2 linked regions of the Microlunatus soli genome follow. The protein of the gene in region 1 interacts with the protein of each later gene in a pairwise test. Links are inferred from orthologs where the notes say so. Each region holds a gene or a part of one and is shown on either strand. Other genes may lie near its edges.

Evidence for each region.
Region 2: the proteins of ftsZ (region 1) and rlmN interact in binary tests that used the Escherichia coli proteins (3 or more experiments, as listed by UniProt). The link is inferred for Microlunatus soli from one-to-one orthologs.

The regions. Positions count from the first base shown.
Region 1 is NZ_LT629772.1:917,166-931,665, reverse strand. What follows is about bases 219-3,069. They hold ftsZ (cell division protein FtsZ), read left to right. Parts: upstream 219-831; coding sequence 832-2,307; downstream 2,308-3,069. Other genes in these bases: BLU38_RS04370 (cell division protein SepF), read left to right, coding at 2,650-3,069; BLU38_RS04380 (cell division protein FtsQ/DivIB), read left to right, coding at 219-487. In the rest of the region: more of BLU38_RS04380, read left to right, coding at 1-218; more of BLU38_RS04370, read left to right, coding at 3,070-3,276; BLU38_RS04365 (YggT family protein), read left to right, coding at 3,408-3,704; BLU38_RS04360 (DivIVA domain-containing protein), read left to right, coding at 3,816-3,998; BLU38_RS04355 (DivIVA domain-containing protein), read left to right, coding at 4,274-5,215; BLU38_RS32275 (TraR/DksA family transcriptional regulator), read left to right, coding at 6,399-6,830; BLU38_RS04335 (signal peptidase II), read left to right, coding at 6,803-7,495; BLU38_RS04330 (RluA family pseudouridine synthase), read left to right, coding at 7,492-8,418; pyk (pyruvate kinase), read left to right, coding at 8,509-9,924; BLU38_RS04320 (class I SAM-dependent methyltransferase), read right to left, coding at 10,031-10,915; ectA (diaminobutyrate acetyltransferase), read left to right, coding at 11,230-11,739; ectB (diaminobutyrate--2-oxoglutarate transaminase), read left to right, coding at 11,962-13,341; BLU38_RS04305 (ectoine synthase), read left to right, coding at 13,388-13,795; thpD (ectoine hydroxylase), read left to right, coding at 13,959-14,500. UniProt on the Escherichia coli protein: Essential cell division protein that forms a contractile ring structure (Z ring) at the future cell division site. The regulation of the ring assembly controls the timing and the location of cell division.
Region 2 is NZ_LT629772.1:685,260-699,767, forward strand. Bases 4,383-7,241 are described here. They hold rlmN (23S rRNA (adenine(2503)-C(2))-methyltransferase RlmN), read right to left. Parts: upstream 6,445-7,241; coding sequence 5,320-6,444; downstream 4,383-5,319. Other genes in these bases: BLU38_RS03265 (Type 1 glutamine amidotransferase-like domain-containing protein), read right to left, coding at 4,383-4,602; BLU38_RS03270 (cupin domain-containing protein), read right to left, coding at 4,800-5,243; BLU38_RS03280 (nucleoside hydrolase), read right to left, coding at 6,489-7,241. Outside these bases: BLU38_RS03240 (LacI family DNA-binding transcriptional regulator), read left to right, coding at 1-280; BLU38_RS03245 (hypothetical protein), read right to left, coding at 289-678; BLU38_RS03250 (hypothetical protein), read right to left, coding at 858-1,835; BLU38_RS03255 (sensor histidine kinase), read left to right, coding at 1,983-3,188; BLU38_RS03260 (response regulator), read left to right, coding at 3,212-3,916; more of BLU38_RS03265, read right to left, coding at 3,946-4,382; more of BLU38_RS03280, read right to left, coding at 7,242-7,400; Nickel transporter NicT, read right to left, coding at 7,450-8,541; BLU38_RS03290 (DUF72 domain-containing protein), read left to right, coding at 8,722-9,546; BLU38_RS03295 (phosphotransferase), read left to right, coding at 9,543-10,583; BLU38_RS31150 (nitroreductase family protein), read left to right, coding at 10,656-11,606; BLU38_RS03300 (sensor histidine kinase), read left to right, coding at 11,617-13,332; BLU38_RS03305 (response regulator), read left to right, coding at 13,329-13,970; BLU38_RS03310 (Gfo/Idh/MocA family protein), read right to left, coding at 13,992-14,508.

The sequences.
Region 1 (14,500 bases):
ACCGCTCGCACGACTGGACGTCGACGCCGTCCAACAGCGGGTCGCCGGGATCGGCGAACTGGAGTCGGCCCGGGTCAGCAGGGACTGGCCGCACACGGTGCGGATCGATGTCGTCGAACGCACCCCGGCCTACGCCGTGAAGCAGGGGAACGGTTACCTGCTGGTCGATCGACATGGCGTCGGCTACCAGACCGTGACGTCGCCGGCGGACGAACTGCCGAGGGCCACGGCGAACAGCTCCCAACCGCAGCTGCTGAAGGCGTTGGCGACCGTCGTCGCCGCCCTGCCGAACTCGTTGCAGCGCAAGATCGAAACCATCCAGGCACCGACCAGGGACTCGATCCAGCTCAAGCTGAAGAACGGCGACGTCGTCTTCTGGGGCAGTGAGGATCAGTCCGCGCTGAAGGCGGAGGTGGTGGCCCCACTGCTCAAGCAGCCGGGCACCCACTTCGACGTCTCGGCACCGGGCAATCCGGCGATCCGCTGAGGCCCCTTACCCGACTCCGGTTTCATGATCAACTAGCCGTCAAGGTCAAGTAGAACTTGAGACAAATATGGGCTCTGACACACCGATCTCGCGCCCAAGGTATGTCGTGTGGACTTTCCCGATGCAGACCTCATAACGTGACGTGCACGCCTCGGTCTGGACGTTGGACTTCTTCCCCGTGGACCTCAGGTCGAGACTGACCCGCAAGCAGCGCCGCGGGCCGGTCGAGATCGTCTGATCCGAGCGTCGAGACCTCCCACAGGGGGTTCAGGGCGGGGCATCGACAGACATGCAAGAGCTACGAACCGTTGCACATACCCGGCAGCGAGAAGAGGCGGGATCAAGTGGTCACTGCATCGCAGAACTACCTGGCGATCATCAAGGTGGTCGGGGTCGGTGGCGGCGGAGTCAACGCCGTCAACCGGATGATCGAGGCAGGTTTGCGAGGCGTCGAGTTCATCGCGGTGAACACCGACGCCCAAGCCCTGCTGATGAGCGATGCCGATGTCAAGCTCGACATCGGCCGCGACCTGACCCGCGGTCTCGGCGCGGGAGCCGATCCGGACAAGGGTCGGCAGGCCGCTGAAGATCATTCCGACGAGATCGAGGAGGCGCTGAAGGGCGCCGACATGGTCTTCGTCACCGCCGGTGAGGGTGGCGGCACCGGCACCGGCGGCGCGCCGGTGGTGGCCCGGATCGCCCGATCGCTCGGCGCATTGACCATCGGTGTGGTGACCCGGCCGTTCAGCTTCGAGGGGCGGCGTCGCTCGGTGCAGGCCGAGGAGGGGATCAACAACCTCCGTGAAGAGGTCGACACCCTGATCACCATCCCCAACGACAAGCTGTTGGCGATGACCGACCATCAGGTCGCCATCCTGGACGCCTTCAAGCAGGCCGACCAGGTGCTGATGCAAGGTGTCTCCGGCATCACCGACCTGATCACCACTCCGGGCCTGATCAACCTCGACTTCGCCGACGTCAAGTCCGTGATGTCCAACGCCGGCTCGGCGCTGATGGGTATCGGTTCGGCCCGCGGCGAGGAACGCGCCCGCGCTGCCGCCGAGATGGCGGTCTCCTCACCGCTGCTGGAGGAGAGCATCGACGGCGCCCGGGGCGTGTTGCTGTCGATCGCCGGCGGTTCCGATCTCGGCCTGTTCGAGGTCTCCGCGGCCGCCGACCTGATCCAGAACGCGGCCCACGAGGAAGCCAACATCATCTTCGGTACGGTCATCGACGACGCCCTCGGCGACGAGGTCCGGGTCACCGTGATCGCCGCCGGCTTCGAGGACGGCCATCCGCCGCGCCGCCAGCCCGGCGTCGGACGAACCGCCGTCCGCTCGGGACAGCAGCAGGGTCAGGCCACCGGCAACCAGTCCCGCCCCGCACCGACGTCCACCGGCGCACCGAACAGCGGCGCCGGTGCACCGGCACGGCAGCCGGCGCCGGTCGGGCAGCAGTCCGGCTTCGGTCAGGGTTCCGGCCAGCCGTCCGGTTTCGGTCAGGGTTCCGGCCAGCAGTACGGCGGTCAGCGTCCGGGGCAGCAGGGTGGTAACGCTCAGAACGGTGGCCAGCAGGCCGCCGGGCAGGGCAACGGCCGGACGCCCGGACAGCAGGCCGGCAGCCAGCAGGGAACCGGGCAGCAGGGTGGCCAGCCGGGAAATGGTCAGCAGGGCCGTCCGAGCGGTGCGCCCGCGGCGCAGCCCGGCCAGTCCGGCCGGCAGAGCCCGTTCAACCCGCCGGCGTCCAACGGCTTCGGGCCGCGCACCAATCAGCCGGTGGAGGACGACGACGACCTGGACGTTCCCGACTTCCTGAAGTAACGCCGGCTTCGTGAAGTACCAACAGCTTCATGAGTGAGGCAGCTTCATGAGTAACACAGGCGACCGGGCGGGTGGTGATCGTGGACGAGGAAGCCGCGATCGCCACCCGGTCGGAGGGTTCGGCACCGATTCGGCTCCGGCGGCCGGACGCGTACCGCTGAAGCTGCCTGGGAGACCGCTGAACAATCTGCCCTGCTGCGCGGGCGCTGTACGCACCGCTCGCGACGGGCACATTTGTTCAGCAGCCTCCTAGGCGTGTCGGGCGTCGGTTCGGTCGCAGCGGCCGGACCAGCCGGTAGGGTCGAGCGCGAACGTATCTGGAGCGGAGAGGTCACAGGAAAGATGGCGGATAGGCTGAAGCGGGCGGCGGCGTGGCTCGGTCTCGTCACCGACGACCGGTACCCCGAATACGACGACAACGAGCCGACCGAGGGCGTCGCCCGAGAGGACCTGTTGGCCGAGTCCGAGGGGCAGTCGCGCCAGTCCTCGGGGTACGGCCAGGGCGCCTCGTCGGACCACAGCCAGGACCAGCGGTCCAACGGCGCAAGTGTCACGCCGCTGGAGACCCGCCGCGAACCGGCCGGTCAGCCGACCGCGCACAGCAACGCGCAGCCGGTGGTCACCGGCAACCAGCAGACAGCCGCCGCGCAGGCGGTCGTCGAAGCACCAGCACCTCAGCAGGAGAGAGCCGACTTGTCCCGGATCGTCACGGTTCATCCCCGGTCGTTCAACGACGCCCGGACCATCGGCGAGCACTTCCGTGACGGCGTGCCGGTGATCATGAACCTGACCCAGATGGAAAATGCCGACGCCAAGCGCCTGGTCGACTTCGCGGCCGGGCTGATCCTCGGCCTGCGCGGCAACATCGAACGCGTCACCAGCAAGGTCTTCCTGCTCTCCCCGGAGAACGTCACCGTGACCGCCGAGGACAAGGAACGGATCGCCGGCGGCTTCTTCAACCAGAGCTGACCGGCGCCGCCGAACGTTCGGCGAGCGGGATTCGGGGAGCTCTCCGGGTCGCCTGACCCGGACGACCCGCTGATCTCCGCGTACTCTGGAGTCGACAACGGCAGGCGAGCACAGAGAGTCACGAGGGCAGCATGCAGGCGATCTTCGGAATGATCATCTACTTCATCTTGTGGCTCTTCCTGTTGTTCATGATCGGACGGATGATCCTGTCCTGGGTCCCGGTGCTGGTCCGCGACTGGCAGCCGCGCGGAGCGCTGTTGGTGGTCGCGGAGGCGATCTACACCGTGACCGACCCGCCGCTGCGGCTGCTCCGCAAAGTGCTGCGGCCGGTCCGGATCGGCAACATGATGCTGGACATCGCCTTCCTGGGGCTGTGGCTGGGCGTCATCATCCTGATGCGGGTCAACGCCTACGTGCTGCTGACCTGATTCTCACCCCGACATTCTCACTGCGACCGGGACGCGCTACGGGGTCGAGTGGCCCCGTACGGCGCTAGCGTGGCAGTCCTGCCCAGCACCGCATCCCGGGGAGAATCGAGAATGTCCGATGTGCTGAACGAGATCCGCAACGTCCGGTTCCGGATGGCCAAGCGCTCCGGGTACGAGGTGGTCGACGTGGACGAGTTCATCGACCTGGTCGAGCAACACGTGACGGCGCTGCTCCAGGAGAATCGGCTGTTGCGCGCCGACGTCGAGCGGCTCCGCCAGCAGCTGCCGCAGTGAATCGACAGTTGCCGCAGTGATCTGTCGGTGGCGCTCGAGCCCGGTCCCGCAGGGCCTGCCGTTCGAGTCCGCGCTGTCGGTACCGAGCGGAGTGGACCGGACGGGGTGAATCGGTCCGGACGAAAACTTGTCAACCGTGATTCGCTCACAGTCGCGTGGATTAGGTACGGTAGGTGGGTGTGCCCTGGTTGATCGGGCGTGAACGATGGTCAAACCGGGCGTTGAAGCAGGCAGTGCCTGTCAAGAACAGCAACTTTCAGAACCTGAGGTGAACGATGTCGCTGACTCTGGACGAGGTCCGGAACATCAAGTTCCGGATGGCCAAGAGGTCCGGCTACGAGGTCTTGGATGTCGACGAGTTCGTCGACCAAGTCGAAGCGTCCTTCGAGCAGTTGCAAGAAGAGAACGCCAACCTGAAGCGCCAGGTCGAATCGCTCAAGGCGACCGCCGGCTCGACCGAGAAGGCCGCCGAGCGGCAGCCCGCGGCCGCGGCACCGTCGTCGTCTGTCGCGAACGCCTCCGGTGCGGAGCGGCTCGTCGTCACCACCAGCGCTGAGGCCAGCCCGGCCGTCGTCCGACTGGTGCAGATGTCGACCGAGCAGGCCGAGAGCCTGGTCGCCGAGGCGGAGGCGCAGGCGAGCCAGATCAAGTCCGACGCCGAGCGCACCAGCAAGCAGGTGACCACCGACGCCACCACCCGCGCCGAGCGGGTGGAGAGCGAGGCACGGGTCAACGCCGAGCGGATCCGCTCCGACGCGCAGAACCGCGCCGACAGTCTGGACCAGGACACCGAGGACAAGCGTCGCGAGCTGTTCAGCGAGCTGGAGAAGCAGCGTGACCAGCTGGTCCTCTCGGTCTCCGAGCTGCGGAAGTTCGAGAGCGACTTCCGACAGAACATGACCAATGAGCTGAAGAGCCACATCGACTCGCTGAGCTCCGGCCGCGCCGAGCCGCAGGGGTCGACGCCGAAGCTGCTGTCGGAGACCAATGCCCAGCCGAGTCGCGGTGCGACCGGGTCGGGGTCGACCGGGAGTTCCGGCAACTCCGGGTCGGGCAAATCGTCCTCGGGTAACGCAAGTGGCAACGGTTCCAACGGCAGCCGGGCCGCCAATCAGCAGTCCAGCACCGACAAGGCGTCCGACAGCAGCAGCGCCGACAAATCGCAGGGCTCCTCGGAGACCCCGCGGTTGGACGCCCTGCTGGGCGAGCAGCACTGAGCAGACCTGTTTCGTCCCGGACCGATGGCGCCCATCGGCCCGGACGATCCTGATCGATCATCGACACCGAGTCGTTGCCGAATGGGCCCCACTGCGGGCCCATTCGGCGTTTCTGTGCTCGGATACCGGTGAAAACCCCTGAAGTTACCGAAACATGCGGTTTATTCATTGAAGAAACCCACGTTGGGCCCTACTGTTCGTGAGACTTCCTCGCATCCGCCGTACGGAGCATGAAGGGGCCTCGATGATGACCGCCAACGCGACAAGATCTGCCGCTACGAGTCGACGATCGGTGCCCGGTCCGAAGACCGGGAGCGGTGCCACGCCGGCAGCAGCGCGCGCGGAGAGCCGCGCCGCAGGCAGGACGGGGACGAAGGCCACGGTCCTGGCACAGGCTTCGGCCGCGAAGACGACGGCGACGAAACGGACGTCCACGAAACAGGCCACGGGAACGAACGGCGCATCGGCAAAGAAGACCCAGACGAAGAAGGCCCAGGCGAAGAGGGCCCAGGCGAAGAAGGCCCAGCCGACGAAGGCCCAGCCGAAGAAGGCCCAGCCGACGAAGGCATCGGAAAAGGCGAAACCGGCTGAAAAGACGTCGGCAAAGCAGCCGGGGACGAAAGCCACGGCAAAGAAGACGGCGACAAAGCAAACTGCGGCAAAGAAGACGACCAAGAGCCCGGCAAAGCGCGTGGCGACGAAATCCTCTCACTCAAAGGCCGCCCAAGCCGGCACCGGCGAGACAAAATCGACCGGGACGAAGTCGGCTGCTACCAAAGCGGCGGTGAAGAAGGCCGCGACGAAGAAGACGGCCACCAAGCAAGCCGGGACAAAGCGAGCGGCGACACCGAAAGCGGCCACCCGGAAGCCCGCCTCGACGTCCGACGCGGCGGCCGAGCCGACCACCGGTCGGGCAGTACCGTCCCGGACCAAGTCGTCGGCCTCGGGAGATCAGGCCACATCAGAAGTTCAGACCACATCAGAAGTTCAGGCCACATCAGAAGTTCAGGACAGACAAGACAATGGTTCCGCAGCGACGCTGAACACCGATGTTGAGAATTCGGCCCGAAAGCCGACCAAGACGAAGAAGATAGGGACCGTGACGAAGACATCATCGGCGACCGCAGGTTCGCCACCTTCCGAGACCGCCGATCGGGGCGCGACCGCGACGGCGAGTTCGACCATCGACCCGTCCGTCGCCACCGGCGCCGGGACCACAGCGGCCGACCTGCCGATCCGGCCGGGCGAGGATCCGTGGACCGCAGAGGAGCTGCAGGAGGTCCGCGACGAGCTGGAAAGCGAGATCGCCCGGCTGGCCGATCAGATCGAGGTGTCGGAATCGGAGCTGGTCGGGCTGCTCCGGGACGGGAGCGAAGGTGCCGGCCGCGATCCGGCCGACGTCGGCTCGACCAATTTCGAACGTGACCACGAGATGTCGCTGGCCAACAACGCCCGTGAACTGCTCGACCAGACTCGGCTCGCGCTCCGACACATCGCCAACGGGACCTACGGTGCCTGCGACAACTGTGGCAAGCCGATCGGTAAGGGGCGGCTGCAGGCGTTCCCGCGTGCCACACTGTGTGTGGAATGCAAACAGCGCGAGGAACGTCGATAACCGAGTCCACTCCCAGCAGCAGCCGCCGGCGAGCACCGAGCCGGTGGCTGTTTGCTGCCGTCGCGCTGGTCGGCCTGGCGCTGGACTTCAGCACCAAGCAACTGGCGGTCGCCCACCTGGACCCGGCCGATCCGCCGTCGCTGTTGGGTGGATTGATCACGCTGCAGCTGATCCGCAATTCCGGTGCCGCGTTCAGCCTCGGTGAGAACTACACGATCGTGTTCACCGTGCTGGCGATGGCGGCGCTGCTCTTCGTGCTGTTGGTGTTGCTGCGACGGATCGCCCATCTCGGGTGGGCGGTCGCACTCGGTCTGCTCACCGCCGGGGTGGCCGGCAATCTCACCGACCGGATCTTTCGCCCGCCGTCGCCGTTCCACGGCCACGTCGTCGATTTCGTCCAGTTACCGCATTTCGCGATCTTCAACGTCGCCGACATGTGTGTCACGGGTGCTGCCGCGCTGATCCTGATCCTGGCGATCTTCAAGAACGTCTCACTCGGTGGCGTCCGGTACCCGACTCGAGCCGAACGAGAGGCGTCGGAGACGGCCGTAGCGGGCGCGACCGTGGTGGAGGGCACGACCTCACCGGCGGATCTCGATGATCAGCGGCAGGCAGGCAAGGACTCCGCGGCCGAGGACGGCACTGACCTGGACAGCTCGCGATGAGCGAATCGAAGACCGTCCTGGTCCCCGACGGGCTGGAGGGTGAGCGGGTCGATGCCGCGGTGGCCCGGATGCTCGGGCTGTCCCGCAGCAAGGTCGCCGACCTGGCGGCGTCCGGAGCCGTCCGGGTGGACGGGGCGCCGGCCGCCAAATCGGACCGGGTGCTCGCCGGATCGCTGCTGGAGGTCGACCTCCCCGATCAGCGGGCCGGCGTGCCGGTCACGCCGCAGGTGGTGGCCGGAGTCCGGATCATCCACGACGACGACCACATCGTGGTGGTCGACAAGCCGGTCGGAGTCGCCGCCCATCCGAGCCTGGGATGGGACGGGCCGTCGGTGACCGAGCATCTCGCCGGTGCCGGCTTCCGGATCTCCACCTCCGGGGCCCCGGAACGTCAGGGTGTGGTGCAACGGCTGGACGTCGGCACCTCCGGACTGATGGTGCTGGCGAAGAGCGAACGCGCCTACACCGTGCTGAAACAGGCGTTCCGAGATCGTACGGTCGACAAGACCTACCACACCCTGGTGCAGGGCCATCCCGATCCGTTCGAGGGAACGATCGACGCCCCGATCGGTCGGCATCCGGGTGCGGACTACAAGATGGCGGTGATGGCCGGCGGCCGGCACAGCGTCACCCACTACACCACCCTGGAGGCGCACCGCGGCGCCTCCCTGCTCGAGGTCAAGCTGGAGACCGGGCGGACCCATCAGATCCGGGTCCACATGGCTGCCATCAAGCACCCGTGTGTCGGCGACCCGACCTACGGCGCCAATCCCAAGCTGGCCGCCGAGCTCGGGCTGATCCGGCAATGGCTGCACGCCGTACGGCTCGGATTCGTCCATCCGGCGACCGGTGACTACGTCGAATACGCATCCGACTATCCCGACGATCTGCAGCAGGCCCTGGAGCTCGTCCGCGCCGGCTGATCGGTCGGATCGGGGCTGCGGACCGCCGCCGAGGTCCCGTTCCGCGGTCCGCTGTGCTCCTTCTCAGTCCGACGTAATAGGGTCTGGGGCGTGCGTAGAGCGAAGATTGTCTGCACCCTCGGCCCAGCGACCGCCTCGGAGGAGCGTTTGGTCGAACTGGTGCGCGCGGGTATGGATGTTGCCCGGTTGAACATGAGCCACGGTGACTATCCCGACCACCTGGCCAACATCAAAGGCGTCCGGGCCGCTGCCGAGGAGGTTGGTCGCCCGGTCGGCATCTTTGCCGACCTGCAGGGACCGAAGATCCGTCTCGGTCGCTTCGCCGAGGGCAAGGTGCAACTGGCCTACGGTGCGAAGTTCGCCATCACCACCGATGATTGCGACGGCACCGTCGAGCGGTGCTCCACCACGTTCAAGGATCTGCCCGGAGACGTCCAGCCCGGTGACCTGATCCTGATCGACGACGGTCGGATCCAGCTGCAGGCCGACGAGGTGACCGACACCGACGTGATCACCACCGTCAAGGTCGGCGGTCCGGTCTCCAACAACAAGGGCATCAATCTGCCCGGCGTCGCGGTCAGCGTCCCGGCGCTCGGTGAGAAGGACCAGGCCGATCTGCGCTGGGCACTGGCCCAGGGTGTGGACATGATCGCGATGTCCTTCGTCCGCACCGCAGCCGACATCGAGATGGCCCACAAGATCATGGCCGAGGAGGGACGCAAGGTCCCGATCATCGCCAAGATCGAGAAGCCGCAGGCGGTCGAGAACCTCGAGGAGATCATCGACGCGTTCGACGCGTTCATGGTCGCCCGCGGTGATCTTGGTGTCGAGCTTCCGCTGGAGGAGGTGCCGCTGGTCCAGAAGCGGATCGTCACCGCGGCCCGCCGCTGGGCCAAGCCGGTGATCGTCGCCACCCAGATGTTGGAGTCGATGATCAGCGCGCCGCGGCCGACCCGTGCCGAGGCCTCCGACGTCGCCAATGCGGTGTTGGACGGTGCCGACGCGGTGATGCTGTCCGGCGAGACGAGTGTCGGCCAGTACCCGGTGCTGACCGTGGAGACGATGGCTCGGATCGTGAACGAGACCGAGGCCCACGGAATGGCTGAGATGCATTCGATCGATTGGGATCCGCACACCACCGCCGGTGTGCTGACCAAGTCGGCCGCCGACATCGCCGCCGGTGTCGGTGCGAAGTACCTGGTGGCGTTCACCCACTCCGGTGACTCCGCCCGTCGGTTGTCCCGGCTGCGGTCCGGCATCCCGGTGTTGGCGTTCACGCCGTTGGAGAGCACGCGCGCCGAGCTGACCCTGAGCTGGGGGATCGAGACCCACCTGGTGCCGATGGTCACCCACACCGACGACATGATCCGTCAGGTGGACAAGGCGCTGACCGAGTCCGGTCAGATCGTCGAGGGCGAGCGGGTCGTGATCATCGCCGGTTCCCCGCCCGGCAAGGCCGGCGCGACCAACATGGTCCGGGTCCGCAAGGTCGGCCTCCCACTCTGACCCACCCCCACACACCCGCCGAACAACAGCCGACCCGTCAGTTTCTCCCCGACACGCCCGGCGTGTCGGGGAGAAACTGACGGGTCGGCTGTGTTGTGGTGCGGGGTCAGGACTCGCGGGTGAAGACGCCGACGATGGTCTGGCCGAACGGGATCGGGAGCTTGTCCAGCACTCGGGTCACCGGGACGACGACGGCGTCGTAGATCTTGACCAGGGCCGGCTTCGGGCTGCCGGTGCCGCCCTTGCCGACGAAGGCCCACCAGGCGATGCCGCCGAGCAGGTTCACCGGCTTGCAGGTGCTGACGCCGAGACCGGCCTCCCGGGCGGCGGCCGACAGCGTGTCGGGGGTGTAGCGCCGGACGTGACCGACCTTGCGATCGAAGTCGCCGTACAGCTGCTGGTAGCCGGGCACCCACTGCACGATGGTGCCGCCGGGGCGCACCAGCCGGGACAGTGACCGCAGCGCGGTGACGTGATCCTCGATGTGTTCCAGGACATTGATGGCCAGCACGGTGTCCACCGGCCCCTGGCTCTCGACCAGTCGGTCGGCGTCCTCCGGGGAAAGCGCTGCCAGGTCCAGTCGGGTGGACTGCACCTCGGGGCGATCGGCGAAGCGTTCGGCCATCGACGCGACGGCTCCGGGGTCGACGTCGGTGACGATCAATCGCTTGCGGTCGGTGAACTGGGCGGAGAAGTCACCCATCCCGGCTCCGACCTCGAGGAGTTCGGGGCCGCAGTGCGGCGCGATCAGATCGAACTGGTAGCGGCGGTAGTTGCGTTGGTCGCCGCCACCACCGCTCTGCTCCAGATCGCGTCCGGTCGCGGCGGCGTAGGCGCCCGCCCCGCTGTCGGAAGCAGCCCCGCTGTCGGAAGCAGCCCCGCTGTCGGAAGCAGCACTGCTGTCGGTGTGGGCGGCGTTCTCGGTCTCGTCGACGGTAGTGCCGTCGGCCGGATCGCGGGTGCTGTCATCCGGAACCTGTGAAGCATCCATGATGCTGGAGTGTTTCAGAAACAGGATCCGATCTCCAACGGCCGTCGAGCCTGATCCGGCTCGGCGATGGCACCCGGGCGAGACGGGACGCCGAACGCGCTGCCAGCTGGGCATGGAACAAATTGTCTCCCCATGTGGACAACTGCGGCAGAAATATCGAGGCTCGGTGCTTGACAGCCAAAGCCGCAGGCAAACACCGCTTTCCCGGGCGTGTCGGACTGCGACATGAGACGGCGTGTCGAAATATTTCGAGGCCGCTGCGGTTGATCCTCCGCAGGATCTCGTTAACTTACTTGCACGTGATCAGCGCCCCCGTGACACAGGACCGAACCGCTACCTCGACCCTCGCGATCGACGTCCGCGAACCGTCGTTGGACGATGCCGGAGCTCTGTGGCAGATCGCCGGGGACTCTCGGACGCTCGACCTGAATCCGTCGTACGCCTATCTGTTGTGGTGCCGCGACTACGCCGCAACCTCGGTGATCGCCACCGTCGATGACGATCGCAGGCCGGCAGGATTCGTCACCGGCTATCGGCGGCCCGACGAACCGCGGACGCTGATGGTCTGGCAGGTCGCCGTCGACGAACAACACCGCGGCCGTGGCGTTGCCGGCGCGATGCTCGACCAATTGGTCGATCGGGTCGAGGACATCGATTGGTTGGAGACCACGATCACCGACGACAATGCCGCCTCGATCGCGCTGTTCACCTCCTTCGCCGAACGGCGGGGGAGCACGCTCAGCCGATCGGATCTGTTCCAGACAAAGCATTTCCCGGACAATCACGACGCCGAGCGGCTGTATCGGATCGGCCCGCTGGGCTGACGGTTCGCAGCAGGGCGGCATCCGCCCTTGATCAACTTCGCGCCGATCGGCCGCTGCCCGCACGCGCCGGCCGACCAAGATCAGATTTGTGACGTTGATCGGATGTCACCGTGCAGCACCGCGCACGCCCTTGTCCGTAGAGCGGTCCGCAGACTCGACCGCCACAGCCGGCCGTTGTGACCGTACCGACAATCACACCCACCACCGGAAGAAGATCATCTGATGCCCACCAAGCCGAGCCAGACGCCGCTCGAACAGCAGCGCAACCGGCAACCGGCCGCCGACAGTGACGGCGACGCCGACCCCGCGAAGCCGACCCCGGAGACGCAGATCTTCCATGATCGCGAGTCCCAGGTGGCCAGCTATTGCACCGAATGGCCGGCGGTCTTCGACACCGCCCGCGGCTGTTATCAGTACAGCGAGGACGGCACCCGCTACCTGGACTTCTTCTCCGGCGCCGGTGCGCTCAACTACGGGCACAACCACCCGGCCCTGCGCAAGCCGTTGCTGGATTACCTGACCGGTGAGCACGTGACCCATTCGCTGGACACCTTCACCGTGGCCAAGCGGAACTTCCTGGAGGCCTTCGACCGGATCGTGCTCGGTCCGCGCGGGCTGGATTACAAGGTCCAGTTCCCCGGGCCGACCGGGACGAACTCGGTCGAGGCAGCGCTCAAGATCGCCCGCAAGTGCACCGGTCGTGAGCAGGTCGTCAGCTTCACCAACGCCTTCCACGGCATGACGCTCGGGTCGCTGGCGGTGACCGGCAACTCGATGAAGCGGGCCGGCGCGGGGACACCCCTCTATCACGCCAGCCCGGCGCCGTACGACGACTACTTCGACGGCCAGACCGCCGACTTCCTGTGGCTGGAGAAGGCCTGGGAGGACAGCGGCTCCGGTCTCGCCGTTCCGGCTGCTGTGATCGTGGAGACGGTCCAGGGCGAAGGCGGTCTGCGGGCCGCTCGGATGAATTGGCTCCGCGAACTGCACGCACTCTGCCGTCGGCACGAGGTGCTGCTGATCGTCGACGACGTGCAGGCAGGCTGTGGCCGTACCGGCACGTTCTTCTCCTTCGAACCGGCCGGAATCCAGCCCGACATCGTCTGCCTGTCCAAGTCGATCAGCGGATACGGGCTGCCGATGGCGCTCACCCTGCTGCGGCCCGAACTGGATCAATGGGATCCGGGCGAACACAACGGCACCTTCCGCGGACACAACCCGGCGTTCGTGACCGCAACCGCTGCGCTGGAGACGTTCTGGACCGACGACCGGTTGCAACGCAATGTCGCCGATCGCTCCGAACAGTTGCAGGACGCGCTGAACCACATCGTCGAGTCGGTGGACGGCGCGGCGCTACGCGGTCGCGGCCTGCTGACCGGCGTCGCCTTCGACGACGCCGAGGTCGCGGGCAAGATCCAGGCCGCCGCCTTCGAACGCGGTCTGTTGGTCGAGACGTCCGGGCCGGAGAGCGAAGCGATCAAGATCATGCCGGCGCTGACGATCACCGAGGACGAGCTGGCCGAGGGCATCGACCTGTTGCTCGCCGCGACCGGCGCCGTACTCAAGATCGATCTGAGCCGCGAACCGTCGCTGGTCGGCTGACCGCGGACGTCCCACCCCGAAAACTCGAAGATCCGAAAGGCACCAGATGAAGGTCATCCACCTCGATGAACTGAACGACACCGAGTCCGACGTCGAGCACGGCACCTGGCGGAGCCGCCGGTTCGTGCTGGCCAAGGACGGTGTCGGGTTCTCGTTCCATGACACCGTGCTGTACGCCGGCACCGAGACCGAGATGTGGTACGCCAACCACATCGAGTGCGTCTACGTCTACCAGGGCACCGGCAAGCTGCTGAACCGCGACACCGGCGAAGAGTTCGAGCTCAAGCCCGGGACGATGTACCTGCTGGACAAGCACGATCGACACACGGTCAAGCCGGAGACCGACATCCACTGCACCTGCACCTTCAACCCGCCGGTCACCGGCCGCGAGGTGCACGACGAGGACGGCGTCTACCCCCTCCTCACCGAGGAACCGGCCACCGCAACAGCCTGATCCCACCCGCCCCACAAGCCACAACCGAACCTCGATATATCAAGGTTGGACACGTTCCCGCGGTCCGGGAACGTGCGCAACCTCGATATATCGAGGTTTCTGTGGCAGGGGTGGGGACAACTGAAAAGGAATCTCTCGCGACTTGTACGAAGGAGAAGCCGACATGTCCGTCAGCACGCAGACCGACGCCTACCCGACGCGCACGATCAGCCGGCCGCAGGTGATCGAACGCCGTGAGCCACCGGTCTGGGGTGATGCGGCTGGTGGCCCGTTCGGGACCGCCGACCTGGAACACTTCGCCGAGACCGGCTACGTGCTGATCGACCAGCTGGTCGATGCTGACGAACTGTCGCAGCTGCGGGCCGAGTTGTCCCGGCTGTCGGCCGACCCGAAGGTCCGGGCCGACGAACGCACCATCGTGGAGGCCAAGTCGCAGGACGTCCGGTCGATCTTCGAGGTGCATCGCAGCAGCGAGGTGTTCGCCAGGATCGCCAACGATCCGCGGGTGGTCAATCGGGCCCGACAGATCCTCGGCTCCGAGGTCTACATCCATCAGAGCCGGGTCAACTTCAAGCCGGGATTCGAGGGCAAGGAGTTCTCCTGGCATTCGGACTTCGAGACCTGGCACGCCGAGGACGGGATGCCGACGCCGCGGGCGGTCAGCATCTCGATCTCGCTGACCGACAACTACTCCTTCAACGGACC
Region 2 (14,508 bases), 240 kb from region 1 along the record:
GATCCTGGCCGCCAGTTCGGTCGCCGCACACGCTGTGATCCGCGCCGTCGACGCCGACGATCCGGTGACGGTACTGGCCTTCGACGACTTCCCGCTGGCCGACGTCATCCGGGGTGGCATCTCGGTGGTCAGTCAGAATGTCGACGACATCGGTCGAGCTGCCGCCGAGATGCTCTTCGACCGACTGGCCGGTGATCAACGCGGCCCGAACCACCTCCGCATCCCGACGACGATGATCGCTCGCGGCAACGATCACGAACATGATCAACAAAGATCATGATCGATGCGCTACTGAGTCTTCAGCACAACGCCGTCGCTGCACGAATCGGGCCAGTAGGGGATGCTTTCGCAGACATACATGGCGCCGAGCTTGTACCAATGTCCGGGCGCCTTGTGCCGGTCGCAACCGGAGTTGGAGTCGTAGTAGAGCTTGTCGGGATTGGACGAGAACTTCGCGTACACCGCGTGGTTGTCGCTCTCCTTGTCGCAGACGTCGAAGATGTGCCGGTCCTTGTCGAACACGGCCTTGTCGTCGCCCTGCTTGGTGACCTTGAGGTCGTAGTTGGCACTGACGTCCGCTTGCGCGGTGGACAGCGCCCCCGGTGCGGCGCATGCCACGGCTGCGCCGGCCAACAGCCCGGCGATCCTGATCCTGCGAGCGAAGTTGGATGTTCGCATCGTGGTTCCTTCCGTAGATCGAGTACGAGTCCGCCCGCGACGGTGCCAGCCAGGAAGGTCCCGCCCGGTCGAGTTTTGACCTGCATCGAAGGAGGTCCCCGCGGACCAGGGCCGGAGCACGGCGATCACCGGCCTTCATGATCAACTCGGGTGTCCGCTGCCATCAACGGCGACCATGATCATCCGAGACTCCGGAAACCACTCAGCACGGCGATGAGGTATTGCAGGACGAGGGCAGCGATCGCGACGACGCCGAGCCACCAGACCTTGCGGGAGACCGGTTCGGCGGCGGCCCACAGGCGAAGGCCGAGCGGCACCAACGCGGCGGCCAGCAGCAGCGCACCGGTCAGTGAATTCAGGTCGGTCCCCTTCAGCACACCGCTGTAGTGGGTCATCATGAACGCGACCGCCAGCGCCGGCGCCCAGCCCAGTACCCGAGCCCGGTAGGCACCGATCGCGAGCACCGCCCAGGCGAGATTGTCGCTGCCGTTCAACGTCTCCAGGACGTACCAGGCGCCGTAGGTGGCATCGACAGCCTTGGTCGCCGTCTCCAGTCCCTGCGCCCCGACCAACTGCAGCGCGAGGAAGCTGATGCCCTCCTGGAAGATCCGCACCGTGCTGCCGACCACCGCGATCGTGGCTGCCCAGAATCCCCAGACCGGGTGTTCCCGACCGATCATCGAGGCCAGCGCGACGAACGCCGGGATCATCAGGACCAGCCCGGCGGTGTAGAGCGCATAGGAGGTGAGGATGGTGCCCCGGGCGGATTCCATCGCCGCCAGTTGATCGGGAAAGAAGTAGAAGTGCCCGGAGCGGACGAGCTCGCCGGCCAGCAGCAGCAACGGCGCCAGGACGAGTGATCCGGCGCCGAGTCGTGTTCCCGGCCAGCCCACGATCGGGCCCGGTGCTCGGATCAGGAACGCCGGACCGCGCCGGCCCAGCAGGACGGCACTGGTGATCGCCCCCAGCACCAGACCACCGGCCGCCGACGCGAGAGAGGCGACCTGGGTGTTGGCCCACCGAACATCGCGCAGACCGGCCAGCGTCGCCACCGCGTACCCGCCGACGGCACCGACCAGCACTGCGCCGACGAGCGCCCCCGCTGCCCGCAGATCCGCGGCGGCGTTCGGACCGGTCGGCTTCGCGGTCACCGTCATGTCAAGGACTCCCATCGGTTGGTTCGGGGCGGCACGCGAATGCCAGCGTGTCAGCGAAACCGGGCGGGCGCGTCTGCCTCAGGTCAGGGATCTGACGTCCGACCCAGGTCGGACGACCTGCCCCGTACCCGGCGATAGCGTCGACGTGTGCTGCGACAGGACCGATCAACGACACGAGACGTGCTGATCGACAGCGGTGTTGCCGTGCTGCTGTCGATCATCGCCACCCGGGCCGTGCTCGACCCGCCCGGACCGGCGTTCACCGGACCGGTGTGGCTGGCTTGGGTGGCCGGCGCCGCGGTCGCGTTGCCGCTGGCGGTACGTCGCCGCTGGCCGCTGCCGATCTTCGGCTTCCTGGTCGCGGCGACCGCGGTCGCAACATTTCTCGGCGCCGTCGGGATCGGTGCCCTCTGGGTGACATACGCGGCGACGGCGTTGGCGCTCTACACCGTGGCCGCCGAGGGTCGGAGAGTCGTCGTGACCGGCCTCGCCTTGGTCGGCGGCCTGGCCGTACCCGCCCGGACGATCCCCTGGATCTACCACCGATTCCAGGTGACCCCGGTGACGGCGCCGACGAGCGAGCTGCCGTTGTGGTGGCCGATCGAACTCGGCATGGTCGGCGCCGAGTTGATCATCGCCTGGGCCGTCGGCCGGTTGGTCCGATGGCGACGTACGTTACTGGCCGAGTTCGCCCGTCGGCTCGCCCGCGACGCGGTGGCCGAGGAACGACTGCGGATCGCCCGCGAGCTGCACGACATCGTCGGGCACAGCATGGGTCTGATCGCGGTGAAGGCGACGGTGGCCAACCACATCGCCGAGGAACGACCGACCGAGACCCGCGCCGCCCTGCGGACCATCGAGCACACCAGCCGATCAGCGCTCGCCGAGATCCGGCGACTGCTCGGCGTGCTGCGGGCCGACGACGACCCGCTCGGCGACCTGGCGCCGGCCCCGGGGACGTCCGACCTGCCCAGCCTGGCCACCCGGCTGAGGTCTGCGGGACTGGCAGTGAACCTGACCCTCGGCGAGGTCGACGCATTGCCCGAAGCGCTCGACCTCACCGTCTACCGGATCGTCCAGGAGTCGGTCACAAATGTCTTGAAACACGCGAACGCCGAACGTTGCTGGGTGTCGGTGCAGACCGCCGACGAGCTGGTCCGGGTCACCATCGCCGACAACGGCCGTGGCCGGCGGATCTCCGATCCGGCAGCCGGCGGCCACGGCATCATCGGGATGCGGGAACGGGTGACGATGTACGGCGGCACCTTCCGGGCGGGCCCGCGCCCCGAGGGCGGCTTCCAGGTGATCGCCGACCTGCCGTACGTTCCCCAGGAGGACGGGATGAGGAGATGACGACACGGGGAGACGGGACCCAGATGCGATACCGAACCGAACCGGCCGACCCGTCGGAGATCGCGGTGCTGCTGGCCGACGACCAGGCTCTGATCCGGGAGAGTTTCCGGGCTCTGCTCGACGCGTCGCCCGGGTTCGAACCGATCGGCGAGGCCGGCACCGGCTGCGAGGCCGTCCGGTCGGCCCGGGAACACCGGCCGGACGTGGTTCTGATGGATGTCCGGATGCCCGAGATGGACGGCATCGAGGCGACCCGCCGGATCTGCGCGGACCCGGAGCTGTCGTCGGTGCACGTCCTCATCCTGACCACCTTCGACCTGGACGAATACGTCTACGCCGCGCTGGCGGCCGGGGCGAGCGGGTTCCTGGTCAAGGACGCCGGCGCAAGCGAACTCCTGCACGGCATCAGGCTGGTCGCCGCGGGCGAGGCGCTGTTGGCCCCGTCCGCCACTCGCCGACTGATCGCCGCGTTCACCGGAACGGGCCCGTCGGGCGTCGGGCACGGGCCGGACGGCATCACCGAACGGGAACGCGAGGTGCTGGTGCTGATCGGCCGCGGGCTGTCCAACACCGAGATCGCCCGACAATTGCAGGTGGCACTCGGCACGGTGAAGACCCACGTGGGACGGCTGCTGCACAAGCTGGGCGCCCGGGACCGTGCCCAACTGGTGATCACTGCGTACGACTCCGGACTGGTGACGCCGCGCCGACCGCCCCTCGGTCGATGATCCTGGATCGATCGACGACAACGCCCGTGTCACGAGGCGTTGAGCGGCTCCCAGTGCCCCTCGGAGATCACCTCGACCCGGTCGCCGACCACCGTGATTGCGGTGTCGTCGTCGATCGCGTACGCCGGCCCGGTGATCTTCGTCGCCCAGCTGCGTGCACTGGCCAGGGTGTTCTCGGGCCAGTCGGGGTAGTCCAGGTGCGGGAAGATCGAGAAGTCGACGACACCCAGCGTCCGATCGTCCTCGGCTGCCGACCAGTCCACGAACTCGTCGCCGATCCGAGGAGTGAGCGCCATGCTTCCGGCGCTCAGCCCGACCCAGACCGTTTCGTCAAGGGACGGCAGCAGATCGGCCAGCCCGGACTGTCGCATCCAGTGCGCCAGGTAGGTCGCTTCGCCGCCGCCGACCAGCAGCACGTCGGCCTCCCGGACCCACGGGACCCAACGGTCCGCGCCGATGCTGGCCAGTGCCGTCAGCTCGAGAACTCCGACCGATTTCCAGCCCAGATCACACAGGCCGCCTGCGATGGCGTTGCGGACCGAGACCGGTGAACACGCGGGCTGGCCGTACTGGGCGGTCGGGATGAAGAGCGCGTCGGACTCCTCGATCGGTCGACCGAGCAGGTCGACCAGGGCGTCGGCGATGGTCCGGTTCGTGACACCGCCCGATGTCAGCAGCAGCTTCATGATGTCCTTCGCGTTCGTCGGTGATCAGCCTCATCATGCGTCATCGGCTGCTGGTCACCCCTGCGAATTGTGGACACTCGTCCGAGTTTCTGGCACGGCGAATCGTCACCGCGGCCGACCGTAGAACGGCCGAATGTCCAGAATTCCCGCCCTCAGAGCTCTGATCCGCCAGAAGATCGGCCGAGGGACTACGGCAGTTACGACGCGGCGAGCCGGAAGTCCTCGAAGTCGAAGCCGGGTGACACCAGGCAGCTGGCCAGCGCGTCCTGATCACCGGGCAGGGTCCGCTGCCAGACACCGGGCGGGATGATCAGCTGGGCCAGCTCTCCGGCGGCGAAATCGGCACCCAGCCGACGGACCGGTTGTTGATCATCGGGGCTTTCGCCGTCGCCGCCGAGCTGCAGATCGATGGTCCCCGGCCCCTGCCAGATCCAGATCTCGGTCGAGGCGACGACGTGCCAGGCCGATGATTCACCGGCTGCCAGCAGGAAGTTGATCAAGGTTGCGGCGGAGCGGGACACCGGACGGCCCGCCCGGTCGACCGACACCTCGGCATCGGATCGGAAGGTCTCGGCGAACCAGCCGCCCTCCGGATGTGCCGCGAGGTCGAGCTGTTCGGCGATCGGCGGGCGGTCTGGCATCGATCCTCCAGGGTGATTGGTGGCCCTTCGACAGGCTCAGGGTTCTTCGACAAGATCAGGGATCTTGGCGAGGGTGTCAGTTCTCCAGGGCAGCGAGCTGGCCGCAGGCCGCGGCGATCTCCTGACCGCGGGTGTCGCGGACGGTGCAGGCGACCCCGCCGGCGTTGACCCGGCGGACGAACTCCCGTTCGACCGGCTTCGGGCTGGCGTCCCATTTCGAGCCGGGGGTCGGGTTCAGCGGGATCACGTTCACGTGCACCAGTTGTCCCAGATGCTGGCGTAACCGTTTGGCCAGCAGGTCGGCCCGCCACGGATGGTCGTTGATGTCGCGGATCAAGGCGTACTCGATGGAGACTCGGCGGCCGGAGGTGTCGGCGTAGTAGCGGGCTGCCTCGAGCACCTCGTCGATCGACCACCGATTGTTCACCGGCACCAGGGTGTCGCGGAGTTCGTCGTCCGGAGTGTGCAGCGATACCGCGAGCCGGACCTGCATCTTTTCGTCGGCGAGCTTGCGGATCGCCGGTGCCAGGCCCACGGTCGACACCGTGACCGAACGCTGCGAGATGCCCAGGCCGGACGGCGCCGGCTCGGTGATCCGGCGGACCGCGGCGACCACCCGCTTGTAGTTGGCCAGCGGCTCGCCCATCCCCATGAAGACGATGTTGGACAGTCGACCCGGCGTCGGGGTACCGGACGAATCGGGCATCAGACCGTCCCGCATCACCGCCGCGGCAGACCGCACCTGGTCGACGATCTCGGCGGTCGACAGGTTGCGTTCCAGACCGCCCTGCCCGGTGGCGCAGAACGGACACGCCATCCCGCAGCCGGCCTGGCTGGAGATGCACAACGTCGCCCGATCCGGATAGCGCATCAGGACGCTCTCCACCAGCGTGCCGTCGTGTGCTCGGAGCAGCGCCTTGCGGGTGCTGCCGCCGTCGGCGGCCACCGAGCGGACCTCGGTGAACAGGGTCGGCATCAATTGACCGACCAACCGTTCCCGGGACGCGGCCGGGATGTCGGTCATCGCTTCCGGGTCGACGGTCAACCGGGAGAAGTAGTGGTTGGACAGCTGCTTGGCCCGGAACGGCTTCTCCCCCAGTGCCGCGACGGCCTCGGCCCGTTCGGCGGTGGTGAAGTCGGCGAGATGCTTCGGCGGCAGGCCACGTTTGGGCGCGTCGAAGACCAGCGGGAGAGTTGTCATAGCCGCACCATTGTCCCACGCACTCCCAGCGGCCCCAGAATCGCTCAGGATCGGCCGAAGAGCCGGATCTTGGCGAACATGTCGGCCAGCAGGAAGCGCACGTCGAACGATTCACAGACCTGGATCGGATGGCCGGAACCGACGACGTACTGACCTTGGGCGCCGAACCGCGGCGCCGGCACCGTACGCAGCCGGCCGGCAGCCGGGAACATCATCAACCCGATCGCCGGCGAGTCACCGAGCGAACGGGATTCGATCGGCTCGGCGTGCCAGGTCGCGTTCCACTCGACCAACTGGCGGATCAGATAGTCGGCCAGCTCGCTACTGCCGCCGATCGTGTCGATCAGTTCGGCGTAGCTCACCGACACCTTGGTGTAGACCGGCTGCGGCACCTGCCAGATCGTGATGCCGGAGTCGAAGACGACGTTGGCCGCCGCGATGTCGTTGGACAGGTTGAATTCGATCGTGGTCTCCGGCGGCGGCGCGGTGTAGTCGAAGCCACCGATCCAGATCACGATCACATCCCGGTCGACGATCGCCGGGTCGAGCAGGATCGCCGAAGCCATGTCGGTCAGCGGGCCGAGGAACGACACGTAGAGCGGATCGTCGGCGGTCGCCACCTTGCTCTCCTCGATGATCATCCGGGCGCCGGGCGAGTCGACCGCGGTCCGCTCGTGCGGAATCGGTGTGGCGGCACCGTCGGCGACCGGGACCTGCCCCGAACGACCCAGCAGCTCGAGCAGCAGGTCGATCTCCTCGCGGGACTCGGCCATGCTGCGTTGACTGCGCCGGGTGCCGAAGTGCGCCGGGATCAGCCCGCGGACATCGAACATCGGCGTCAACAGCCCGTGCACGATCGCGAACTGATCGTCCGCCTCGTTCTTGGCGTCGGTGTTGATGATCACCCGGCGGGTGCGCTTCGGCGTCGGTATCGCGGACACGCTGGCAGTGCTCACGTTTGGCTCTCCCTCTCGAAACTGGTGCCGACTTCCAGGATGCGACCGGTCAGGCCCACCGATCGTCGACCCGAGCGATCTTCCAGTAGGCGACGGCGATCAGCCAGACCACGGCGAACAGTCCGACGATCATGAAACCGACGTTGTCCAGGCTGATCCTCGCCACCGCATCGACAACAGTGTTGTGCCAACCGAGCTTGTCGTGCAGCACCGACACCACCTCGATGGTGCCGATCAGCAACGCCACCGCGACCGACAGCCCGGTGATCGTCAGGTTGTAGTAGATCTTGCGGACCGGTTTCAGGAACGCCCAGTCGTAGGCGACGCTCATCAGGATCCCGTCCAGACAGTCCAGCAGGCTCATGCCGCAGGCGAACAGCAACGGCAGCACCAAGATCGCGTACCACGGCAACCCGGTCGCCGCGCCGGTCCCGGCCAACACCAGCAGCGCCACCTCGGTGGCGGTGTCGAATCCGAGTCCGAACAGCAACCCGATCGGGAACATCTGCACCGGATGCTTGATCGCCCGGGTGATCGGAGCAAGGATCCGGGCCAGCAGTCCGCGGCTCTGCAGCTGGGCCTCCAACCGATCGCCGTCGAACTCGCCGCGGCGCATCCGCCAGAACACCCGGCCGATTCCGATCAGCGCCACCAGGTTGAGGATGCCGATCAGATACAGGAACAGCCCCGACGACATTGTGCCGATCACACCGAGGGTCTGCCGGACCGGCGAATCCTCGCTGAGCAAGTTGCCGACGGTATGCGCACCGGCACCGACCAACGCCGCCAGCACGAAGACGATCGTCGCGTGCCCCATCGCGAACCAGAAGCCGACCGACTTGGGTCGGCCGCCGTCGGAGCGCAGTTTGCGGGTGGTGTTGTCGATCGCGGCGATGTGATCGACGTCGAAGGCGTGCCGCAGGCCGTAGGTGTAGGCCGTGACGCCAAGGCCGACACCGAAGACGGTGTCGCCGATCCGATGATGCTGCGGGGCGATCACGGTGATCAACAATCCGAAACCGACGACGTGCAGAGCCAGGATGAAGCCGATCAGACCGGCGGCCTGCAGCCAGTCCCGTCGGGTCCAGGTGGTGATCAGACGGACAGGGTCGGTCGGGCGGACAGGGTTGGCCTCGGCCATCGGTGGCGATACTTCCTTCCGGGATGACGCGTCCCATCGACAAGGCTCGCATCCGGCGGGTCTGACTCCCGCAGCCATCGGCTGCGGTCACAGTGGCGCGACCGCGCCGGATTTTCACCGGCTTCCGTCCGTACGCGATATGAGGAGGCCGACTATAGCGGGCCATGATTGGATCGGGTCATGATCAGAGTCGGCATCTCGGGGTGGACCTATCAGCCCTGGCGAGGCAGCTTCTATCCCGCAGGCTTGCCGCACCGCCAAGAACTCGGCTACGCCGCCGAACGGCTCACCTCGATCGAGGTCAACGGCACCTTCTACGCGTTGCAGCGACCGAGCAGCTTCGCCAACTGGCGGGAACAGACGCCGGACGACTTCGTCTTCTCCGTCAAGGGCGGCCGGTTCATCACCCACATGAAGCGACTGCTCGACCCGCAGCTGTCGTTGGCGAATTTCTTCGCTTCCGGCCCGCTCGCTCTGGCCGACAAGCTCGGCCCGATGCTGTGGCAGCTGGCGCCCGATCTGACGTACGACGCCGGTCGGCTGACCGCCTTCTTCGACGCGTTGCCCCGCACCCACGCCGAAGCGATCGCGGTCGGGTCGGAGCACGATGACCGACTCGACCAGGATCGGGTGCACCTGCAGTCGGCGACTCCCGAGCGGCCGATCCGGCATGCCGTGGAGGTCCGCAACGACACCTTCAACACACCGGAGCTGATCGATCTGCTCCATGATCATCGGATCGCGCTGGTGATCGCCGACACCGCCGGTCGATGGCCGCAGATCGAGCAGCTCACCACCGACTTCGGTTATCTGCGACTGCACGGCGCCGACGAGCTGTACGTCAGTGGCTACCCGCCGAGTGCACTGGACGCCTGGGCCGACAAGATCAACTCCTGGGCCGACCAGGTGGACGACGTGTTCGTCTACTTCGACAACGACGCCAAGGTCCGGGCGCCGTACGACGCGATCGGTCTGATCGAGCGACTGTCCGAAAGCACGTCGTGAGACCGGACTTCTCGATCGCGGACGTGCTGCACGCGTACGGCCTGCCCGGCGAGGTCGTCGACGTCGCACCGATCGGGCGGGCCTGGTCCAACAGGGTCTACCGGCTCACCACGTCCGAAGGCCGTTACGCCGTCAAACAACTGCTCAACCCGTGGCGGGATCCGCACTGGAAGGATTGGCTGCTCGAGGCCGCCGCTTTCGAGTTGGCTGCTCACCGATCCGGTATCGCGATGCCGCGACCGATGCTGACGACTGACGGGTCGGTGCTCGCCGATCTTCCGGGCGAGCGGCCCAGTGTCCCTCGTCGAGAAGGCGTCACGGTACGGGTGCACGAGTGGGCCGACGGCGAACCGTGCGGCGACGGTCCGGTCTCACCCGAGATCGCTCACCGGGTCGGCGGGGACCTCGCGCGGATGCACGCACTCGATCATCATCCTGGCAGAGCCGACGTCTTCCCGGTCCATGATCAACAGACCATCGACGGCTGGGACGAACTGGTCGGCCGGGTCCGAACGGGCGATCCGGTGCTGGCCGACCGGGCGGCCGACGCGGCGCCCGTGGTCCGCGAGGTCGGCGAACTGCTGCGCGACGCCGTCACCGACTTCGGTGGCCAACCGATGAGCCACGGCGACGTCGATCAGAAGAACCTGATCATCACAGCCGGCGGTCCGGTGCTCTGCGACTGGGACGTCGCCGCACCCTGGCCGGCGCGGCAGGAGCTGGCCCGGACCGCCATGTCGCTGGCGGTCTGGCAGCATCGGGACGTTGCCCGTGCCGTGGTCGCCGGCTATCGCGCTGCTGGCGGCGACCCCGTCGACATCGGCCCCACCGATCTGGCGATCGACCTGCGGATCAGCCTGGACTGGCTCGGCCTGTGCCTGGAACGCGTCGCCGGTCTGCGTGATGACGGCGACCAACGTCGCGCCGAGGCCGTCACCGCCGTGCCGAGGCTGCTTGCTGAGCTGGAGCCGAGAGTCGACCGGGTGCTGAGCGTCCGCTCCTGGCTGGCCGGACGAAGTAGTGACTCACGGCACTAGCGCGTGGCTCACCGGCTGTCGATACTGGTGCCCAACCGGGCAGGGGGCCCGTTCGGGGCAAGGAGCAGGCAGATGGCGAACAACGCATGTTCGGCGGCTGCGCTCCGTCGTGCCGCCGTCTGCGGGACCCTCGCCGCCTCGATCTACAACACCCAGCCGTGGCATTTCCGACTCACCGCGAGCACCCTGCAACTGTGGTCCGATCCGGAACGACAGTTGCTGGCGCACGACCCGGAGGGTCGGTTGCTGATCATGAGTTGCGGATGCGCGCTGTTCAACGCTCGTGCTGCGCTGGCCGCCGAAGGCATCGGTGTCAGTGTCCGACGACACGAGTCCGACGAGCGGCCGAGCGCTCGGTCACGTCTGCTGGCGACGGTGACGGTCTCCGACGACCAGCCCGCTGACAGCACAGGGATCGGCGACCTGGCGCTGGTCGCCGACGCCCGCCGCACGAACCGGCAACCGTTCACCGATGCCGACGTCCCGGCGGATCTGCTGCAGCGGCTACCGATCGCCGCCCTCGCCGAGGGCGCGGTCCTGGTCCCGCTGGTCGGTGATCAACCGAGGACGCTGCGCGAGCTCACCGAGCGGGCCGTTGCGATGAGTACGGCCGAGCCGAGCCACCGCGCCGAACGACGGGCCTGGTCGGTCACCGCCGGCTACTCTCCGACGCCGACCGACGACCCGGCCGTGTTGACCGACCCGTCCGGCGGACTGCCGATGCTGCTGTGTGCCCGGACCGAGTCGGCTCCGGACTGGATGCGTGCCGGTGAGGCCCTGCAACGCGTCCTGCTGGAACTGACCGGCCGCCGACTCCAGGCCGGCCTGTCCAGCGATGCCGCCCAGGTTCCGGCGATCCGGCAACGACTGCGGACGGCCATGGGGCTCACCGTCGATCCGATCGTGGTCCTGCAGATCGGCCACGCACCTCCCAGTCCGGCCACCCGCCGTCGCCGGCTGGTGGATGTCATCGTCGAGTCGGGCGGCGAAGGCACAGTCGAGCAACAGGCGGCAACGGCGTAATCTGGCGGGCATGTCCGGACAGCCTGATCCTGACCTCCGGTCATCGGACGGACAGACGTCCGAGCTCGACGAACTGATCGACCAGATCGTCGATCCCGGATCCGCGTCCGACCCGGCCCTGGAACGCCTGCGGTCTCTGGTGCTGGCGATCGAGACGATCAGCAGCGACCTGTCGTTGGAGCAGGTGTTGCTGCGGCTCACCGACTCCGCGCGCACATTGTCCGGCGCCCGGTACGCCGCTCTGGGAGTGATCTCGGAGGATCGGAGGTTGGAACGCTTCCTCCATGTCGGGATCGACGCCGAGACGGTCGCCGAGATCGGCCATCTCCCGGAGGGCAAGGGGCTGCTGGGTGCCCTGATCGACGACCCGGTCGCGATCCGGCTGCGTGACCTGACCGACGACCCACGGTCGGTCGGCTTTCCACCGAACCATCCGCCGATGGATTCGTTCCTCGGGGTGCCGATCCATGTCCGCGACGAGGTCTACGGCAACCTCTATCTGGCCAACAGCTCGCGCGGCGAGTTCAGCGCCGCCGACGAAGAACTGGTCAGGATGCTGGCCGGTGCGGCCGGTAACGCGATCAGCAATGCACGGGTGTATCAGGAGGCTCAGCTGCAGCAGCGCTGGCTGCAGGCCTCCAACGACGTCCACGGGCAACTGTTCAGCACCGCCGGCGAGGACCCGTTGCATGTCATCGCGCAACGGACCATCGAGATCTCCGATGCCGACCTGGTGTCGGTCGCGTTGCTGGCCCCGGATCGGGCGACCGTGGTGATCGAGTACGCCATCGGCGAGGGAGCCGACAACCTGTTGGCCCGACGGTTCAGCCTGAGCGACACGCTGGCGGGCAGTGTGATCACCACCGGCAGCCCGGTGATGGCTCGGGACGGCGCGAGCCTGGCCACCCAACCGGTGACGCAACGGATCGGCGTGCTCGACACCGGCCCGATCATCGTGCTGCCACTCGGAGGGCCGGAAGACGCCCGTGGCGTGTTGAGTCTGGCGCGGCGTCGTGGTCGTCATCCGTTCACCACCGTGGAGATGTCGATGGCTGCCGGTTTCGCCGCGCACGCCAGTATCGCCCTGGAGATCGCCGACGCCCGTGACGCCGAGCAGAAGATGATCATGCTGGAGGATCGGCAGCGGATCGCCCGCGACCTCCATGATCATGTCATCCAGGAACTGTTCGGTGTCGGCCTCAGTTTGGAGAGCATCGCCAGCCGGCTCGGCGATCTCGATCCGAATGCCGAGTTACTCCGCCAGCGGGTCGATGATCTTGATCGGGCGATCCGCCGGATCAGGACCAGCATCTTTGCCCTGCACAGCGATGCCCGGACTCCGCCCAACGGCCTGCGACAACAGCTGCTGGCTGCGGTCGACGGGGTCGTCCCGGCGCTGGGATTTCGTCCGAGCGTCGCGGTCACCGGACTGGTCGAGGTGTCGCTCGGCGAGCCGATCAGCGGCGAGGCGGTCGACTGCGTACGGCAGTTGCTCGGCTCGGTCGTCGAGCACGCGCAGGCAACCGATGCCGCGGTCGAGGTCAAGCTGGACGGCAGCCGGCTGACGATCACGGTCACCGACAATGGCCCGACCCCGATCTCCGACGAGCGCACCGCGGCTCTGACCGAGCTGGCCGCGCAGGCCGAGCGACGCCGTGGTCGACTCACCCTGTCCGCTGACCCCGGCGGCGGTACGGTGGCGACCTGGAGTGTGGAGGTGCCATGACCGAACCGATCCGGATCTTCCTGCTGGATGATCATGAGGTTGTCCGGCACGGCATCTCGGAGTTGCTCGCCGCCGTACCGGGCCTGGAGATCGTCGGCGAGGCGGCGACCGTCGCCGAGGCGGTTCCCCGCGTGCTGGCCATCAGACCCGACGTGGCTGTCCTGGACATGCGGCTGCCCGACGGCAGCGGAATCGATGCCTGCCGCGACATCCGGTCGGCTGCTCCGGCGACGCATTGCCTGATCCTGACCTCCTACGATGATCATGACGCCGTGCTGAGCGCGGTGCTCGCCGGTGCGTCCGGCTATGTGCTGAAGGAGGTCCGCACCTCGGGCCTGGTCGACGCCATCCGGCAGGTGGCCGCCGGGCGGTCCTTGATCGATCCCGCCGTGGCGTCGCAGGTGGTGCAGCGGGTGGTCACCGAGCAGTCCACCGATCCGCGTCTGAAGGGCCTGAGTGCTCGGGAGCGGGAAGTCCTCGACCTGATTGCCGACGGGCTGACCAACCGGCAGATCGGCGAGCGGCTGTTCCTGTCGGAGAAGACGGTGAAGAACTACACCTCGCGATTGTTCGCCAAGCTGGGTGTCGAGCGCCGTAGCCAGGCCGCGGTGATCGGCGCCGAGTTGCGCCACCGCTGACCAGTGCGCAGCGCGAACGGTTCAGGCCGGATCGAACTCGTCGACCGGAACCCGCGTTCCCCTTTCGTGTGAGGCGATCGCGGCCGTTGCCAGCTGCAGCGCGCGACGACCGGCGGCGGCCGGGACCGGCGGCGGGCCGTCGGCTCTCAGGGCTGCCAGCAGCGCGTCGACGTACCGATCGAAGGTGTGCCGGAAGGATCGCGCATCGTCGCCGAAGTAGCCCGGCTGCCAGACCCGGGCGGTCTCGTCACCGTGGCTGGAGACCGTCAGCCGCTGCACGGTGTCATGGATCGTCGCCCGACCCTTGGTGCCATTGATCTCGATCAGCTGGCTGTCGGGAAAGGCGTAAGAGGAATCGTAGCTGCCGAGCAGGGTGCCGACCGCTCCGGAGGTGAAGGACAGGGCCAGCGCGACCGTGCTACAGGCGCCATAGGTGTGATCGGCCATCTGAGCTGCGACGGTGTCGATCGGGCCACCGAGTTGCTCCAGTAGGTCGAAGCCGTGGCACTGGGTCTCGATCAGGTTGGCGTGCGGCGAT